DNA from 4 places in the Sphingomonas sp. R86520 genome. Region 3 is predicted to be linked to each of the others. Evidence: predicted binding sites of a transcription regulator. Region 3 holds the regulator's gene; each other region holds the start of a gene.
What was found. The regulator LexA, encoded in region 3, represses DNA repair genes until DNA is damaged. The targets are predictions, from matches to a motif close to GTTCCNCNCTTGTTCT.

Region 1: radA (DNA repair protein RadA) is a predicted target of LexA. The motif match lies at 2,140-2,155, and genes of this name have one in related genera.
Region 2: SJY41_RS09395 (ATP-dependent helicase) is a predicted target of LexA. The motif match lies at 2,698-2,713, and genes of this name have one in related genera.
Region 4: uvrA (excinuclease ABC subunit UvrA) is a predicted target of LexA. The motif match lies at 2,016-2,031, and genes of this name have one in related genera.

What each region holds. Positions count from the first base shown of each region.
Region 1 covers NZ_JAXHBZ010000001.1:2,108,330-2,112,936, reverse strand. Annotated here, with positions in the region: gene SJY41_RS09665 (PadR family transcriptional regulator) at 1-315, shown strand, start outside; gene SJY41_RS09660 (DUF2218 domain-containing protein) at 312-602, shown strand; gene SJY41_RS09655 (glycosyltransferase family 4 protein) at 915-2,066, opposite strand; gene radA (DNA repair protein RadA) at 2,170-3,540, shown strand; gene SJY41_RS09645 (CvpA family protein) at 3,920-4,489, shown strand; gene SJY41_RS09640 (iron-sulfur cluster assembly scaffold protein) at 4,486-4,607, shown strand, end outside.
Region 2 covers NZ_JAXHBZ010000001.1:2,060,718-2,065,324, reverse strand. Annotated here, with positions in the region: gene SJY41_RS09400 (L-rhamnose mutarotase) at 40-381, shown strand; gene SJY41_RS09395 (ATP-dependent helicase) at 403-2,685, opposite strand; gene SJY41_RS09390 (inorganic phosphate transporter) at 2,878-4,530, shown strand.
Region 3 covers NZ_JAXHBZ010000001.1:772,952-777,558, reverse strand. Annotated here, with positions in the region: gene SJY41_RS03820 (molybdopterin molybdotransferase MoeA) at 65-1,246, shown strand; gene lexA (transcriptional repressor LexA) at 1,315-1,989, shown strand; gene SJY41_RS03810 (ComEC/Rec2 family competence protein) at 2,041-4,248, opposite strand; gene gltX (glutamate--tRNA ligase) at 4,288-4,607, shown strand, end outside.
Region 4 covers NZ_JAXHBZ010000001.1:104,130-108,736, reverse strand. Annotated here, with positions in the region: gene uvrA (excinuclease ABC subunit UvrA) at 1-2,005, opposite strand, end outside; gene SJY41_RS00585 (hypothetical protein) at 2,134-2,736, shown strand; gene SJY41_RS00580 (DUF3857 domain-containing protein) at 2,822-4,607, opposite strand, start outside.

The DNA of each region.
Region 1 (4,607 bases), 1.3 Mb from region 3:
CTCAGCATGCTCGACGAGATGGGGCTGATCGAGGAGCAGCAGTCGGAAGGCGCGAAGAAGCGCTTTGCGGCAAGCGACGAGGGCCGCGCGCATCTGGCCGAGAATGCGGCCGTGGTGGACGGCTTGTTCGCCCGGCTGGCAGCGGTCGGGGCGGAGTCCGAGCGGACCGATGGCGCGCCGATCCGGCGGGCGATGGGCAATCTGCGGCAGGTGCTCCAGCACCGGCTGATGCGTGAGGACGTCAACGAAGATACGCTGCACGAAGTCGCGGCGTTGCTCGATGAGGCCGCGCAGAAGATCGAGCGTTTGAAGTGAGCGTCTCGGTAGCACGCGTCCCGACGCACTCGGCGAGCAAGTATCTCCAGCAGCTTGCCAAGCATTGGAGCCACAAGATGGAGGTGACGTTCTCGGAGGAAGAAGGTCGCATCGCCTTCCCGAGCGGCGCGGTGCTCGAGATGCGCGCCGACAGCGAGACGCTCGACGTCGCGCTGACGGTGCCGGAGGGCGAGGACGTCGACCGGATGCGCGGGGTGGTCTCCAGCCACCTCGACCGCTTCGCGTTTCGCGAGGCGCCGCTGACGTTCGACTGGGTGGCGGTTTAAGCGGACGCTCCCGCGACCATCGGCCCCCGACCATCGGCTCCCGACCATCGGCCTCGGACCATCAGCCTCCGACCGTCAGTCCCCCGACCGTCATCACCCCGTACCGTCATCCCAGCGAAAGCTGGGATCTCCCTATTCGGGTCGCAGCCCCCGCCAACAGGGATACCCCAGCTTTCGCTGGGGTGACGGTTATTGGGGGAGGGTGACGGTTATTGGGGGAGGGTGACGGTTATTGGGGGAGGGTGACGGGGTCGAGGTGGCTCGGGGTTTGGGTGCAAATACGGGCAAGGCGACCGGAGACGATGGTGCGGCTTACGCCCCGCGCCGGGCCATCACCTCGATATACGCATCCAAGACCGCCTGGTTGATCGTGTCCCAACGATAGCCGGCGGCCTTGTCGTGCCCGGCCCACCCCATCGTCTCGCGCAGCCCCGGCTCCGAAACGATCCGCCCGATCGCATCGGCATACCCGGCAATATCGGTCGGCGGCACCAGAAATCCGGTCACGCCGTCGTCGACCAGCCCGACCGCTCCAGACGCGCGTGCGGCGACCACCGGGACACCCGCCGCCATCGCCTCGAGCGTCACGTTGCCGAACGTCTCGGTCACGCTGGGGTTGAAGAACACGTCCATCGACGCAACGGCACGGCCCAGGTCGTCGCCCGACTGGAAGCCTGCGAACACCGCGCCCGGCACGTGGCTTGCGAACCAGTCGCGCGCCGGACCCTCGCCGATCACCAGCACCTTGTGGGGCACGCCGCGCTGCTCCAGCGTCCGGATCACGTCGGCGAAGACGTCGAGACCCTTCTCCTTCACCAGACGCCCGAGAAAACCGACTGCGATTTCACCGTCGGCGATCCCGCGCTCGCGCCGCCACGCCAGATCGCGGCGCGTCGGCGTGAAGCGGTCGTGGTTCACCCCGCGCGACCAGATCGCGGTCGGCGTCGCCACGCCCCAGTCGCGGACGATCTCGGCCATGCCGCGCCCCGGCACCAGCACTTCGTCGACCCGGTTGTAGAAGCGCGTCAGGATCTTCACCATGATCGGCTCGAAGAACGCCATCTTGTAATAGCGGAAATAGGTCTCGAAGCGCGTGTGCAGCGAGGCGACCGTGGCGATGCCGTTGCGGCGTCCATAACTGATCGCGCGATGCCCGAGGAAATCGGGCGCCGACACGTGGATCATGTTCGGCGCGAACGCATCGAGATCGCGGCGGATCGCGGCCGGCAGCCCGCGCGCCATCTTGTATTCGCCGCGTCCTGCGGGGAGCGGCAACGACGGCACCGCGACCAGGTCGCCGGTCGGCGGGAAGGCGGGCTTGGCGTTGGTCGGCGAATAGACCCGCACCGTGACGCCCTGCGACAGCAGATGGCCGACGAGCAAATTCAACGCCTGGTTCGCGCCATCGCGAACGTAATTATAGTTGCCGCTGAACAGGGCGATGCGCAGATCGGTGGCGTGCATCGTCGCGCGGATAACGCCGTGTGCCGCCAAGCGCCACTGAATCTGTACCATACGCTGGCCGCCCGCCATTGATGTTCCCGTATCGTTCTCGTACATCGGGCCCATGGCGAAACCCCAGAAGCGTTACGTATGTCAGGCCTGCGGATCGGTGTCGCACCGCTGGGCAGGGCAATGCAGCGATTGCAGCGAGTGGAACACGCTGGTCGAGGAGGCGAACACCGCCGCCACGCCGTTCCATTCGAAGCACAACCTGCAGACCGGCGGCCGCGCGATCCAGCTGGTCGGGCTCGATGCGGAGATCAAGCTGCCCGACCGGATGGCGACCGGCATCGCCGAACTCGACCGTGCGCTGGGCGGCGGTTTCGTCGAGGGATCGGCGACGCTGATCGGTGGCGATCCGGGGATCGGCAAGTCGACGTTGCTGTTGCAGGCGGCGGCGAAGATGGCGCTCGCGGGGCAGTCGGTCGCGTACGTCTCTGGCGAGGAAGCGGCGGACCAGGTGCGCCTGCGTGCGCGTCGGCTCGGGCTCGGCAATGCGCCGGTGCAGCTGGCCGCGGCAACCTCGACGCGCGACATCCTGACGACGTTGCAGACGCGGCCGCCCGCGATGCTGGTGATCGATTCGATCCAGACGATGCACTCCGACCTGATCGAGGGCGCACCCGGCACGGTCAGCCAGGTCCGCGCGTCGGCGCAGGAACTGATCCGGTTCGCCAAGGAGCGTGGCACTGCGGTGGTGCTGGTCGGACATGTGACGAAGGACGGCTCGATCGCTGGCCCGCGCGTGCTGGAGCACATGGTCGACACCGTGCTGTCGTTCGAAGGCGAGCGCAGCCACCAGTACCGCATCCTCCGCGCGATCAAAAACCGCTTCGGCGGAACCGACGAGATCGGCGTGTTCTCGATGCAGACCGAAGGGCTGGCGGAGGTCGGCAACCCGTCGTCGCTGTTCCTGACGCACCGCGACGATGCGATGACGGGGGCGACGGTGTTCCCGGCACTGGAGGGCACGCGGCCGGTGCTGGTCGAGATCCAGGCGCTGACCGTACGCCTCGCGTCCGGTGCGACGCCGCGGCGTGCGGTGGTCGGCTGGGATTCGGGGCGTCTGGCGATGATTCTCGCGGTGCTGGAGGCGCGCTGCGGGCTGAGCTTCTCCAGCGCCGAAGTGTATCTCAACATCGCCGGCGGCTACCGCGTGCAGGATCCGGCGGCGGATCTGGCGGTGGCGGCGGCGCTGATCTCGGCGATGTCGGAGCGGCCGGTGCCGGTCGATGCGGTCGCGTTCGGCGAGGTTGCGCTGTCGGGCGAGATCCGCCCGGTCGCGCATGGCCCGTTGCGACTGAAGGAGGCGAGCAAGCTCGGCTTCGAACGCGCGCTCGTGCCCGCATCCATGACGGGCGAGAAGAGTGGGATGAAGCTGTCGGGCTTCAAGACGCTGGCCTCGTTCGTCGACCATATGATGGGGCGGGGGTAGGCGTTCGAACATTGTTTCCCCGCGAAGGCGGGGATCCAGTCTGGGCTCCCGCCTTCGCGGGAGAACAAGAGAGGGGGTGTGGGGTGTGGGGTAGGCGGACGACTGCCTTCTTCCCGCGGTCACTCTTCCCCCGTCACCCCGGACTTGTTCGGTGGCTACTCAGACGAACAAATGTACCTCCCCGGCGGAGGCCGGGGCCCAGTTGGCAAGGTCGCAGTAACGAGGCGCGGACTTCAGTTGGCAACGTTCCCCAACTGGACCCCGGCCTCCGCCGGGGAGGGGCTTGCCTAGAGGGTGCAAGTGTCGAGTCGCCCAATGTCCCGCCGCAAACCCAACCTCGCACTAGCGGTTCGCCTCCGGCGTCCCTATTCCATCACCCATGAACCTCACCGCCCTAGACATCGTCGTCCTGATCGCCGTCGCCGGGTCTGCGGTACTCGGGCTGATCCGCGGGTTCGTCACCGAAGTGCTGTCGATGTTCGCCTGGGTCGCGATGGTGGCGATGCTCAAGCTGTTTCACATCCCGCTCGCCGCCGCGCTGACGCCGATGATCGGCACGGTCAGCGGCGCCGCGGTGCTCGCCTTCGCGATCATCACCGGGGTCACCTATATCGGCGGCCGCCTGGTCGCCAACGCGATCGGCGCGCGGACGCGGACCTCGATCCTCGGCCCCGTCGACCGCGCGCTCGGTTTCGGCTTCGGCGCTCTGAAAGGCCTGATCCTCGCCAGCCTCGTGTTCCTGCTCGCGACCCTCGTCATCGACACGATGAGCGGTGGAGCCTCGCGCCGGCCCGAATGGATGACCAAGTCGCGCACCTATCCGCTGCTCAACGCGACCAGCGCCAGCATCGCCGATTTCGTCGATCGCCGTCGTCGCGGCCAGCCGGTGTTCGGCGCGCACACGCCGACGCCTCCCAAATCCGATACCGCAAGCGAGCCGAAACCATGAGCGCGCCCCTCTACAACGCCGAGATCCTGCGCCTCGCCGCCTCGATCCCGCATCACGAACGCCTGTCCGAGCCAATGGCGACCGCCGAACGCCGCTCGCCGATCTGCGGCAGTCGCGT
Region 2 (4,607 bases), 1.3 Mb from region 3:
GCTATTGTCTGACGAATACGCCGCTACGAAGGGATTTCCGTGACGTACCGCATCGTTACCGCGCTCGACCTGGTCACCGACGCAGCGCTGATCGCCGCTTATCGCGAACGACACGCGCCGGACGCCGTGTGGCCCGAGGTCGTGCGCGACATCGTCCAGCGGGGGTATCGAGAGATGGAGATCTGGCAGGTCGCCGACCGGCTCGTGATGATCGCCGAGGTCGAGGAGGATTTTCCGCGCGCCGCCGATCCCGCGGTACAGCCGGTGATCGCGTCGTGGGAGGCGGAGATGGACGCCTATCAGAAGCCACTCGATCCCTCGGGACCGAAATGGGCGGTCATGGAGCGGATTTTCTCGCTCGCCGATCAGACCGCCGGCTGATCCATTTCCCGACTGATGTCGTTAGGGCGTGAGCGTCACGAAGCTGTCCATCACGCGCTTGCGGCCCGACTGTTCGAAATCGATCTCCAGCTTGTTGCCTTCGATCTCTGCGATCAGCCCGTAGCCGAATTTCTGGTGGAAGACGCGCATGCCGAGCGACAAGTCGTCTCGCCCCTTGTTGCCGAGGCTGACCGCGCTCGAACGGCTTTCGACGACGCGCGCCGGTTTCGCGGAGAAGGTGCTGCCGGTGCCCGCCGCCCGTTGCCAGCCGGGGCCCCGGCCGGTGCCGCGCGCGACATCGGCGAACGGATCGGCGCGATCGGACCAGTTCGCCTGCCACAGGCTCGCGCCGCCCGACATCGTCGTTTCCGTGTCGATATGTTCGGCGGGAAGTTCAGCGACGAAGCGGCTCGGGATCGACGAGTTCCACTGGCCATAGATGCGGCGGTTGGCGGCGTGGATGATGACCGCCAGCCGCCGTGCACGCGTGATCGCGACATAGGCGAGACGACGTTCCTCCTCGAGGCTCTTTACGCCGCCTTCGTCGAGCGAGCGCTGCGACGGGAACAGGCCTTCCTCCCAGCCGACCAGGAACACCGTGTCGTATTCGAGACCCTTGGCGGCGTGGATGGTCATGATCGTGACCTGCGGATCCTGCGCGCCGCCTTCGTTGTCCATCACCAGCGAGACGTGCTCCAGGAACGCGCCGAGCGAGTCATACTCCTCCATCGCGCGGACGAGTTCGCTGAGGTTCTCCAGGCGACCGGTGGCTTCGACCGATTTCTCGGCCTGGTACATCGCGGTATAGCCGCTTTCGTCGAGCAATTGCCGGGCGAGTTCGGCGTGCGGCAGGCTGGTCGCCATGTCGCGCCAGCGGGCGATGTCGCCGACCAGGCGGCCGAGCGATTTCTTTGCCGCGCCGGTCAGTTCGTCGGTGTCGAGGATGCGCGCGGCGGCGGTGGTCAGCGGCGTGCCGGTGGCCCGCGCGAGCTGGTGAATGCGCGCGACCGCCTTGTCGCCGAGCCCGCGCTTGGGGACGTTGACGATGCGTTCGAAGGCGAGATCGTCCGCCGGCTGGTTGACGACGCGCAGATACGCCAGCGCGTCGCGGATTTCGGCGCGTTCGTAGAAGCGGAAGCCGCCAACGATCTTGTACGGCATGCCGACCGCGATGAAGCGGTCCTCGAACTCGCGCGTCTGGTGCTGGGCGCGGACCAGGATCGCGACCTCGTCGAGACTCTTGCCCGAGCGGCGGACGATGTCGATCTCCTCGCCGACCCGCCGCGCTTCCTCGGGGCCGTCCCAGACGCCGATGACCTTAACCTTCTCGCCGACGTCGAGCTCAGTCCACAACTGCTTCCCCAGCCGGCCGCCATTGTTGGCGATCACGCCCGACGCAGCGCCCAGAATATGCGGCGTACTCCGATAGTTCTGTTCAAGCCGGATGACCTTCGCCCCCGGAAAATCGCGCTCGAACTTGAGGATATTCTCGACCTGCGCGCCCCGCCACGAATAGATCGACTGGTCGTCGTCGCCGACGCAGGCGATGTTCTTGCGCTCCTGCGCGAGCAGCCGCAGCCAGAGATATTGCGACGAGTTGGTGTCCTGATACTCGTCGACCATGATGTATTTGAAACGCTGCTGGTACAGGCTCAGCACGTCGCGGTGCGTCTTCAGGATGACCAGCATGTGCAGCAGCAGGTCGCCGAAATCGCACGCATTCAGCGCGATCAGCCGCGCCTGATATTGCTGGTACAATTCGCCGCCACGACCATTGGCGTAGCGCTCGCTCTCGCCCGCATCGATGTCGGCGGGGACGAGGCCCTTGTTCTTCCACTGGTCGATCAGCCCGGCGAGGCTGCGGGTCGGAAAGCGCTTTTCGTCGATGTCGGCGGCGAGGATGAGCTGCTTCAGCAAACGCAACTGGTCGTCGGTATCGAGGATGGTGAAGTTGGATTGCAGCCCCACCAGTTCGGCGTGGCGACGCAGCATCTTCGCGGCGATCGCGTGGAAGGTACCGAGCCACGGCATGCCCTCGACCGCGTCGCCAACCAGCCGACCGACCCGCTCGCGCATCTCGCGCGCGGCCTTGTTGGTGAAAGTGACGCTCAGGATTTCCGACGGCCACGCCTTCTTGGTGAAGATCAGGTGCGCGAGCCGTGCGGTGAGCGCGGCGGTCTTGCCGGTGCCGGCGCCCGCGATGATCAGCACAGGGCCATCGGTCGTCAGCACGGCCTCGCGCTGCGGCGGATTGAGACCGCGGAGATAGGGAGGCTCTGCTTGCGGCGCGGACGTTTGGGCGATCTGGTTCACCCGTGAACAGGTAGGGAACGCACGGCAATGGGGCAAGCGCGTATGACTTGCACGGCGCTACGAAGCGCGAGCGAGCGGCTCGGTGGACGTCGGCACGCGGGTGCAAGGAACGGTCGCGCCTTGATCCAGGTTACAAGCATTTGTCATAAAAGCGTCACAGCGCTGCGCGATGGCGGTGTCATCATGGCAACCAACATCCTGTCGACGTCTGAGTCGATTGCACGCCCGACGAGCATATCGTCGGGTCCTCGGCTCGACCATGCGATTCATCCGCTGGGGCGGTGGCTGTTCCTGGCCGTTCTCGTCGGCGGGCTGGCCTATGCCGGTATCAGCATCGCCACCGATACCGCGCAGGTCGGTGAAACGCTGGCGGGTGGTGCGTTCGCGTTCCTCGCGCTGGCGCTGTTGATCGCACTCGGCTTCGAGTTCGTGAACGGGTTCCACGACACGGCGAACGCGGTCGCGACTGTGATCTACACGCATTCGATGCCGGCCCCCCTGGCCGTGGTCTGGTCGGGGTTCTTCAACTTCCTCGGCGTCATGGTGTCGTCGGGCGCGGTCGCCTATTCGATCGTCACGCTGCTGCCGGTCGACCTGATCCTCAACGTCGGCAGCGTCGGCGGGTTCGCGATGATCTTCGCCCTGCTGCTGGCGGCGATCCTGTGGAACCTGGCGACCTGGGCGGCGGGCCTGCCCAATTCGTCGAGCCACGCGCTGATTGGGTCGATCCTCGGCGTCGGCCTGGCCAACCAGTTGATCGGTGGCGCCGACGGTACGTCGGGTGTCGACATGGCGCAGGTCTGGAAAGTGTTGTCCGCGCTCGCGTTCAGCCCGGTGGTCGGCTTCGTCGGTGCCGTGGTCCTGTTGCTGGTGATGAAGCGCTTCCTGCGCGACCGGAAGCTGTACGAGGCGCCCGAGGGCCAGACCCCGCCGCCGCGCGGCATTCGCGCCTTGCTGATCGGCACGTGCACCGCGGTCAGCTTCGCGCACGGCAGCAATGACGGGCAGAAGGGCATGGGGCTGATCATGCTGATCCTGATCGGCTGCGCGCCAACCGCCTATGCGCTCAACCGGACGATGCCCGAGAGCGCGACGCCGGCGTTCGTCGAGAGCGCCCGCGCGGCGTCGGCCGCGTATGTCGCGCATGCCGACGGCGTGCCAGCCGATGTCGCTGCGGCACGCGCGCGCGTCACGCAGGCGCTGAAGAGCCGCCATGTCGCCGACCCCGGCGTCTTCGGTGCACTGGCGACCTTGTCGGGTGACGTATCGACCCGGATCGGTGGCTATGGCTCGCTCGGCAAGGTGCCCGCCGCCGCGACGCCGAACCTGCGCAACGACATGTATCTCGTCCTCGACACGACCAACCTGATCGTCGCCGACAAGAGCGTGCAATCGCGCTTCACCGCGCAGGAGATCACGACGCTCAAGAGCTACGGCAGCCATCTGGAGCAGGGCACGCGGTATATCCCGTTATGGGTGAAGGTTACCGTCGCGCTCGCGCTGGGGCTTGGCACGATGGTCGGCTGGAAGCGGATCGTCGTCACGGTCGGCGAACGGATCGGCAAGACGCACCTGACCTACGGCATGGGCGCCTCGGCCGAACTGGTCGCCGCGGCAACGATCCTGTTGGCGGTGCGGTACGGGCTGCCGGTGTCGACCACGCACATCCTGTCGTCGGGTGTGGCCGGCGCCAGCGTCGCCAACGGCACGGGACTTCAGCGCCGTACGATACTCAACATGGCGCTGGCCTGGGTAATGACTCTGCCCGTCGCGATGCTGTTGTCGGGCGGCCTCTATTGGCTGCTGCTCTTCGTGGCGCACGCGCTCGGCTATTGAGCAACGTGCCACGCTGGTCGGCCAGCTGATCCGGCGGGCCGTTAACGGCGTGGAACCGGCCGCGGGGCCGGCGGGTT
Region 3 (4,607 bases):
GCGCCCAGCGTCTGCACTTCCTATACTGCACTCCCCGAAACCGCCCGATTTTCGAGTCGCAAGCATGACCCTGGTCCCCGTCGCCGAAGCTCAGACCCGCCTCTTCGCGATGGCCCCCCGCGTCGGCCATGAGACCGTCTCGTTGCGCGATGCCGCGGGCCGCTGGGCCGCCCAAGACATCCTCGCGCGTCGCACGCAACCCGCGGCCGACCTTTCGGCGATGGACGGCTACGCCATCCGTTTTGCCGACCTTCCCGGTCCCTGGACGGTCATCGGGGAGAGCGCGGCGGGCCGTCCGTTCAGTGGCAAAGTCGGCCCGGGCGAGGCGACGCGCATCTTCACCGGCGCTGCGATGCCCGAGGGTGCCGACAGCGTGATGGTCCAGGAAGAAGCCGACCGCGACGGCGCAACCTTGATCCTCGCCGGGGAAGGTCCGCCGACGTTGGGCCGCAACACCCGTCGCAAAGGCCTCGACTTCTCGACCGGCACCCGCCTGATCGCCGCGGGCGACCGTCTGAGCCCGGCGCGCATCGCCGTCGCCGCGACCGGGGGCCACGGCAGCCTGATGGTGAACCGCCGCATTCGCGTTGCGGTAGCGGCTACCGGCGACGAGCTCGTGCCCCCCGGCTCGACCACCGACGGCGTCGCGCTTCCGGAATCGAACGGCATCATGCTGGCGGCGATGCTCGCGGACATGCCCGTCGAGATTGTCGACCTGGGCATATTGCCGGATCGCCTCGACGTCCTGCGCGACGCCTTTGCCAGCGTCCAGGCGGACCTGCTGGTCACCACCGGCGGCGCATCGGTCGGCGATCACGACCTCGTCCGTCCGGCGATTGAGGCAGCCGGTGGCACGATCGACTTTTGGCGGATTTCGCTGCGTCCCGGCAAGCCGATGATGGCCGGCCGGATCGGCGAGATGATGGTGCTGGGCCTTCCCGGCAACCCGGTCTCCGCGTTCGTGACCGCGACGCTGTTCGTAAAGCCCGTCGTCGCGCACATGGCGGGCGCCCGCGATCCGCTGCCGCAGATGACGCACGCCCTGCTCGGCGAAGACCTCCCCGCGAACAATGCGCGTACCGATTATCTCCGCGCCGAACTTCGCGACGGCAAGGCTTATGCCTCGACGATCCAGGACAGTTCGATGCTGCTCACGCTCGCGCGGTCGACCTGCCTGATCGTCCGGCCGGGCAATGCGCCGATTGCAACGGAAGGCGAATCGGCAGAAATCCTCGTGATCGCCTGATACGGGCGCTTGACGGCGTTAATTATGTTCCATAGAAGTTCCCAGTCTGTTCCGGACGGAGAACCGCCATGCTCACGCGCAAGCAGCACGAACTCGTGTGCTTCATCAACGACCGCCTCAACGATACCGGCGTCTCGCCGTCGTTCGAGGAGATGAAGGACGCGCTGGATCTGAAATCCAAGTCTGGCGTCCACCGGCTGATCAGCGCGCTCGAGGAGCGCAACTTCATCCGCCGCCTGCCGAACCGCGCGCGCGCGCTCGAAGTATTGCGGATGCCCGAGCGTCCGGAAAAGAAGACCCCGACAAAGGCCTCGAACGTCAAGGCGGCCCCCGCCGCCGCGACACCGCAGCCGGCCAACGACGTCATCGAGATTCCCCTCCATGGCCGCATCGCCGCCGGCGTCCCGATCGAGGCGTTCGAAGGCAGTACCATGCTCGCAGTCCCCGCGGCGTTGCTGGGTTCGGGCGAACATTATGCTCTCGAAGTGTCGGGCGACTCGATGGTCGAGGCGGGTATCCTGGACGGCGACTTCGCGCTGATCCGCCGCACGGAAACGGCACGGGATGGCGAAATCGTGGTCGCGCTGATCGAAGACAGCGAAGCGACGCTCAAATACTTCCGCCGCGAAGGCGCGATGGTTCGCCTCGACCCGGCCAACCGCGCCTACGACCCGCAGCGCTACGCGCCGGCACAAGTCCGGGTTCAGGGCAAGCTCTCGGGCATCCTTCGCCGCTACGACTGAATACTGATGAGAGGATCTGTCGTTCCTGCGCAGTCGGGACGACGGAGCCTTTCACGGCCGGTACCGCTGGCGATGGTTTGGGTCGGGGCTGCGCTTGAACGGCCGCCCGAGCCTGGGCGGATCCCGCCAGGGGTGACGGTCGCTTGGGTTCAGGATCGTGACCATGCGCCCCGCCCCCAAAGTCAACGCAACGCCGCCAGTCCGCTTCAGGACGAACCGATCCAGCTTCAGCCAGCGCGGCGTACACCGCTTCGGCAGCCCACGTTCGCTGACGACAATGTCCGCCAATCGGCACGCGGCGATCAGGTCCTCGATCGGCACCATATAGGCACTACGCGTCGCCAGCACCCGCCAAGTACGCCCGCGGGCGACGATGTCGGTCATGCACAGATCGCGACTGCACCGCGCGTCAGGCTGGTCGGCGAGCAGCAGCGGCTCACCGTCGACCCCGCCATTCTCGGCAAGCGTATCGCGCGTATAGTCGCCCGCCCGATCGCGAAGCATCGCAAGTCCCGCCGCGGTTCTAACGGCGACATGCCGCCCGTCACCCGTCACGAGGATGTCCGGAGCCGGCGTCGTCAGCGCCCAGATCGCGCCGATTGCGAGCGGAACCGCCCCCAATCGCCGCCACCGCGTGCGCCACAAGGCGATCCAGATACCTCCGAAGACCATCGCCGCGAACGCCGCGGTCGGCATCGCAGGCAGAGACCGGACCGAACCTGGCGCATTCGCAACGAGATGCGCGAGCCACAGCAAGCCATCGAGCGAGCGCTGAACGAGCCACCACGCCGGTCCGCCCAACCCGGCACAGTCCAGCAACAACGCCAGCGCTTCCAGCGGCATCACCACGAACGTCGTGAGGGGAATCGCGACGATGTTGGCGAACGCGCCGTACAGCCCGGCCCTGTGAAAGTGATAGACCGCGATCGGCATCAGCGCGAGTTCTACGAGCAGCCCCGTCAGCAGCAGCGACGCGGCATCCCGCGCCAGTTTGCGCGCGCGTCCTTCGTCGTGCGGACCGAAGACGGTGCGGATCGCCGGATGTTCGTGCAACGCCATGATCGCGGTGATCGCGGCGAACGACAACTGGAAGCTCGGACCGGCCGCGGCCTCGGGCAGGACCAGCATGATGCAAACCGCGCCCGCAGCAACCAGACGCAAGGTCATCGCCTCACGACCCATCGCCAGCGCCGCGAGTACCAGCAGCGCGGCCACGCAGGATCGGATTGTCGGCACCTGGCTCCCGGTCAACAACGTATAGCCGATCGCCGCCGCGGCCCCCGCCAATGCAGCAAGCAGCGGCAATCGGCTATGCAGCGCGAACCAAGGACTCAAGGCCAGCAGGCGCGATACGATCAAGATCGTCGCTGCCACCGCCGCCGTGATGTGCAACCCACTCACCGACAACAGGTGCGCGAGCCCGGCGCGGCGCATCGCCTCCGAATCTTCCTCGCTGATCGCGCCGACGTCGCCGGTCGCGAGCGCTGCAGCGATGCCGCCCGCGCTTCCTTCCAAGTGCGATACGATGTGGTGCGACAGCGCGACGCGGATGCCCGCCCCGGACCCGCTCGACTTGATGATGACGACCGGTGCGAAACCTCGCCCGGTTGCGCCGATCCCGCCAAACCACGCGACGCGCGCGAAGTCGTAGGCGCCCGGTACCGCAGGCAAGGGCGGTGGCATCAGACGCGCCCGTAGGCGGACGACCGCGTCCGTCCCGAGCAGCTTGGGCGCATCCGCTTCGGCCAAGTTTACCCGGACGCGGTACGGCAGGGCGACGGGTTGCCCGCCGGTCTCCATACCCTTCGCGATCGGCAGCACCGTCAGCCGGACCAGTCTACGCGCGACCAATGGCTCGATCGCCTCGACCTTCGCCGAGAAACTCGCAATCGTCGGGCCGCCCAGTACAGCCCGCCCCACCCAATCCGACCGCGCCCAGATGAGCCCGAGCCCCAGCGCCGCCGTCAGTGACCCGATTGCCAATGCGCGCGCGGCGCGTCCACCGCTCCCTATGGCCAGACACGCCAGCCCACCGGCCACGAGAATCAAGACTGCCACCCGCCATGCCGCCGGGTCCGGGAGCGCGAACCACAACGCGATGCCGACGCCCAGCATCACCGGTAGCCACAGAACGAGCTGGTCGCGCTCCGCCTCCAGCCAGCGTTCCACGGCAAGCCCGACGACAGCTTCCCATCGCGGCACGCCCATTTGTCGCCGCCAAGGACGCATGCTAGGGGCGGCGACGGCTGTCATGGCCATCGTTTTTCCATCGTTTCATCAGTCTGGGAGCACCCGCGGTTGGGCGCAATATCTGATACGGGCACCGCCAATCCGGCCGCTCCCGTGGTTACCCGTTTCGCTCCGTCGCCGACGGGGTTCCTGCATCTTGGCGGCGCACGCACCGCGCTGTTCAACTGGCTGTTCGCAAAGGCGAATGGCGGCAAGTTCCTGCTACGGATCGAGGATACCGACCGGGTCCGCTCGACACAGCCGGCGATCGACGCGATTATCGACGGGATGCGCTGGCTCGGGCTCGACTGGGAAGGCGACGTCGTCATGCAGTTCGCCGGTGCCGAGCGTCACGCGCAGGTCGCGCACGAGATGGTCGCGAACGGCCA
Region 4 (4,607 bases), 670 kb from region 3:
TCGTGAAGCTCGACTTGCCCGATCCGGAGACGCCGGTGATGCAGGTGAAGGTGCCGAGCGGCAGGCTGGCGGTGACCCCGCGCAGGTTGTTGGCGACCGCGTTGTGGACGGTGAGCTTCTTGCCGTTGCCCTTCCGGCGCGTCGCGGGCACGGGGACTTCGCGCGTGCCGTTGAGATAGTCGGCGGTGATGCTGCCCTTCGACTTGAGGATCTGCTTCAGCGTGCCCTGCGCGACGACCTGGCCGCCGCGGACGCCGGCGCCGGGGCCCATGTCGATGATGTAGTCGGCGGTGCGGATCGCGTCCTCGTCATGCTCGACGACGAGCACGGTGTTGCCGAGATCGCGCAGACGGCGGAGCGTCTTGAGGAGCATGTCGTTGTCGCGCTGGTGCAGGCCGATCGAGGGCTCGTCGAGGACGTAGAGCACGCCGGACAGGCCGCTGCCGATCTGTGACGCGAGGCGGATGCGCTGGCTCTCGCCGCCGCTGAGCGTGCCGGAGGTTCGGTCGAGGTTGAGGTAGTCGAGGCCGACGTTGTTGAGGAAGCCCAGACGCTCGACGATCTCCTTGAGGATGCGTTCGGCGATCGCGTTCTGCTGGTCGCCGAGATGCTGCGGCATGTCGGTGAAGAACTGGAGCGCGTCGACCACCGAGAGATGCGTGGCGTACGAAATGTCCTTCATCGCGATCTTGACCGCGAGCGCCTCGGGTTTCAGGCGCGCGCCGCCGCAGACTTCGCAGGGGGCGGCGGACTGGTACTTGCTGAGCTCCTCGCGCATCCAGGCGGAGTCGGTCTGCAGCATGCGGCGGTTGAGGTTGCCGATGACGCCCTCGAACGGCTTGCTGACGTCGTATTTCTTCTTGCCGTCGATGAAGGTGAGCGTGACGGGCTTGCCCTTCGAGCCGTGCAGGATGGTGCTCTGGACCTCCGGCGGGAGGTCGGACCAAGGGGTCTCGATGTCGAACTTGAATTCGCGCGCGAGGCTGCCGAGGACCTGCATGTAATAGGGCGACGGCGGGTTGGATTTCGCCCAGGGGACGACCGCGCCCTTCTTGATGCTGAGCATGTGGTTGGGGACGACGAGGTCTTCGTCGAACAGCAATTTCTCTCCGAGGCCGTCGCAGGCCGGGCATGCGCCCTGGGGCGCGTTGAACGAGAACAGGCGCGGCTCGATCTCGGAGATAGTGAAGCCGCTGACCGGGCAGGCGAACTTCTCGCTGAACACGATGCGGCCGTCGGGGGCGTGGTTGCCGAGGATTTCCGACTTTGGCGTGTGCGGCTCGACCGGGTCGGCGGGGTCGACATAGGCGAGGCCGTCGGCGAGTTTCAGTGCGGTTTCGAAGCTTTCCGCGAGGCGCGTGGCGATCTCGCCGCCTACGACGAGGCGGTCGACGACGACTTCGATGTCGTGCTTGTACTTCTTGTCGAGCGCGGGGGCTTCGTCGATGTCGTGGATCGTGCCGTCGATGCGGACGCGCGCGAAGCCGGCCTTCTGCCACTCGGCGAGTTCCTTGCGGTACTCACCCTTGCGGCCGCGGACGACGGGGGCGAGCAGGTACAGGCGCGTGCCTTCGGGGAGCGCCATGACGCGGTCGACCATCTGCGACACGGTCTGCGCGGCAATGGGTTCGCCGGTGGCGGGCGAATACGGGATGCCGACGCGCGCCCAGAGCAGGCGCATATAGTCGTAGATCTCGGTGACGGTGGCGACGGTCGAGCGCGGGTTGCGCGACGTCGTCTTCTGCTCGATCGAGATCGCGGGCGAGAGGCCCTCGATATGGTCGACGTCGGGCTTCTGCATCAGTTCGAGGAACTGGCGGGCGTAGGCACTGAGGCTCTCGACGTAGCGACGCTGGCCCTCGGCGTAGATCGTGTCGAACGCGAGGCTCGACTTGCCCGAGCCGGAGAGGCCGGTGATCACCGTGAGCGTGTCGCGGGGGATGTCGATGTCGACGTCCTTGAGGTTGTGCTCGCGCGCGCCGCGTACGGAAATCTTGGTCAGCATAAGTCGATCTGTTCCATATTTGTTCGGGTGCGGCAAGCCTTGCGCAGCGCCGTGATGTCGATCCCGAAGATGGGTAACGCGGGCGCCGAACGAAAGGGGGCATTGTCCGCGGTCGTGCCGATACTTACATGGTGTATTGGATTGGCAATACAGTGCTGGAGAGCGACATGGGCAAGAAGAAGGACGAGCGGAAGCGGCGCGAACGCGAAGCGCAGGCTGGCACGGCTGGCGAGCAGCATCGCGCAGCGCACGGCGGTACCAGCCATGATCCGGGCAAGCATGCGGCGGGCGCCCGCCACGGCAAGAAGCACGACCATGCCCCGCTGGCGGGGATTGCGGCGGCAATCGCGCGGCAGATGGGTACGCCGGCAGGTCGCCAGGTCATCGCGGCCGGATTGATGGCGGCGGCCGGTGCGATCGCGCGCCAGGACACGAAGCCGGCCCCCCCTCGCCCCGCCCCGCCCCCCGCTCCTCCTGCTCCCGAACCGAAGCCGGCAGCGGCAGACGCGCCGCGGCAGCCTTCCGAAGCTAGTAAGGACGCGGCGGATAGGGACGCGGCGGGCAAGAGTGCGGGAACGGGGCCGTTTGCCGGCGACACGTCCGAGCCACCCCGTGCCGAGATGCCGCCATTCTCGCCTGAACTCACCAAAGTGCTGGGGTCGGTGACGGCAGGGCTGGAACGCTGGATGACGGGGTTCGGCGCACCGGGCAAAACGCCGCGGGACGGCTGAACCGCCCGCGCCTTCCAAGCCGGCGTCCGTTCGGTACGGCTCGCTTTACACCGAACGGACGCTGCGACATGACGGCTGCCAGGCGTTACAGCGTCGGCGCCACGATGCCGTATTCGGCGTAGGATTTGGCGATCCCGGGGGCGAGGTTTCGCGCGGCGGTGATGTCCGCCCGCGCACCCGGCCGGTCGCCGGCCCGCAGCTTGGCGATGCCCCGTGCATATAGCGATGCGGGCTGGAACGGGCTCAGCGACAACGCGCGGTCGAAGGCGGCGATGGCATCACCGTTGCGACCGAGCTGGAGCAACGCCATGCCGCGACTGTCGATGAAGGCCGACGCGTTCGGGTTGAGCGCGAGTGCTGCGTCGCAATCGCCAAGCGCAGTATCGAGCGAGAAGCTGGTCGTCGCTTCCCACCAGCACAGCGTATTATGGTCTTCACCGTCCTTGGCGAGCGTCCGTGCTCGCCGAAGATCGGCCGCGGCGAGATCGAGCTTCTTCCATTTGCGATAGACGTCGGCGCGCGACACCAGCAATTCCGGCGTCTCTTCTTGCGCGATCGCCGTGGTGATTTCGACAATGGCGGCATCGTAGCGCTGCGCATCGGACAGGCGCTGGACACGGACGATGCGTGCCCAGGAAGACTTCGCATCAAGTGCGACGGCAGCGTCCGCATCGGCCAGTGCACCCTTAGGGTCGATGGTCTGGCGGGCCGAAGAACGGCCAGCGTACACTGCGATGCTCGGGCCGGCGGCAAGCGCCTTGCCGAAATCGACGATGGCCTCCGCGTTTCGGTCCAGCATCACGAGCGTGCCGGCCCGGACCAGGCGCATGTCCTGATCGGTCGGCGCCGCCGCGACCAGCGCATCGAGCTCCTTGATGGCGGTATCGCCGCGACCGGCGGCGACGAGGATGTTCGCGCGCAACTCGGCGGACGGTGCGCTCTTGCGGTCGGATGCAGAGATCGCGTCGGCATCGGCGAGCGCCAGATCCACCTGACCGAGCATACGGCGACAGGAGAGACGCCAGTTCAGCGCGAAACTGTCATCCTCCTTGATGGCCAGCGCCTGACCGAACATCGCCGCCGCCGCGGCAAACCGGCCCTGCCTGGCAAGGACGACGCCGCGGCCCCGCATCCAGACGACTTCCTTCGGATCGATCGCCGCGGATGCCGCGAAGTCCGCTTCGGCCAGCGCATATTCCTGTTTCCAGGCGTGGGCGATGCCACGATTGGCCAGCGCCCGTGCCCGTCGCGGTTCGATCTTCAGTGCCGCGTTCATGTCGGCGATCGCGAGATCGTTCTGGCCGCGGTTAAGAAAGTCCGCGGCGCGATCGAGCAGCGCATCGACCGTGGTCAGCGGCGCACTGACGGCCGCGGTTTCCTTGGCGCCCGCTGCATAGGTCGCGTCTCGCAGGTAGATCGGCTGTCCGCTCAGTTCGCGCAACCGCGGGTTGGCCGCAATCGCGGCGGCATACGGCAGTTCGGTTACGACCGTGCGGACCGAGGTATCGACGACCACGCGGTCGTTCTCGATCCGGCTGGTCCGCTTGAAGCGGATCCCGGCGACAGTGTCGTCGATCTCGGCACCGGTGACGGTAAAGCCCTTGTCGCCCGGCGGCAGCAAGACGGTGAACTTGCCGGAGATGAACATCGGCGGCAGCGCGAACGGGATCGCCTTCAGCTTGTCGTCGGTGCGTTCGGTGATCGTGGTGTTCCCCGTCGACCCTTCGTCGAGTTTATAGCGACGACCGGTGCCGGTCTGCTGCCATTCGAGCGGCATCTTGCCGACAAGCGTGATCGCCAGCTCGCCGGTGGTCTTGTCGAGCTTGTAGCTGACGTCGTCGATCGTCATCTTGCGATCCTGGCCTGCGAAC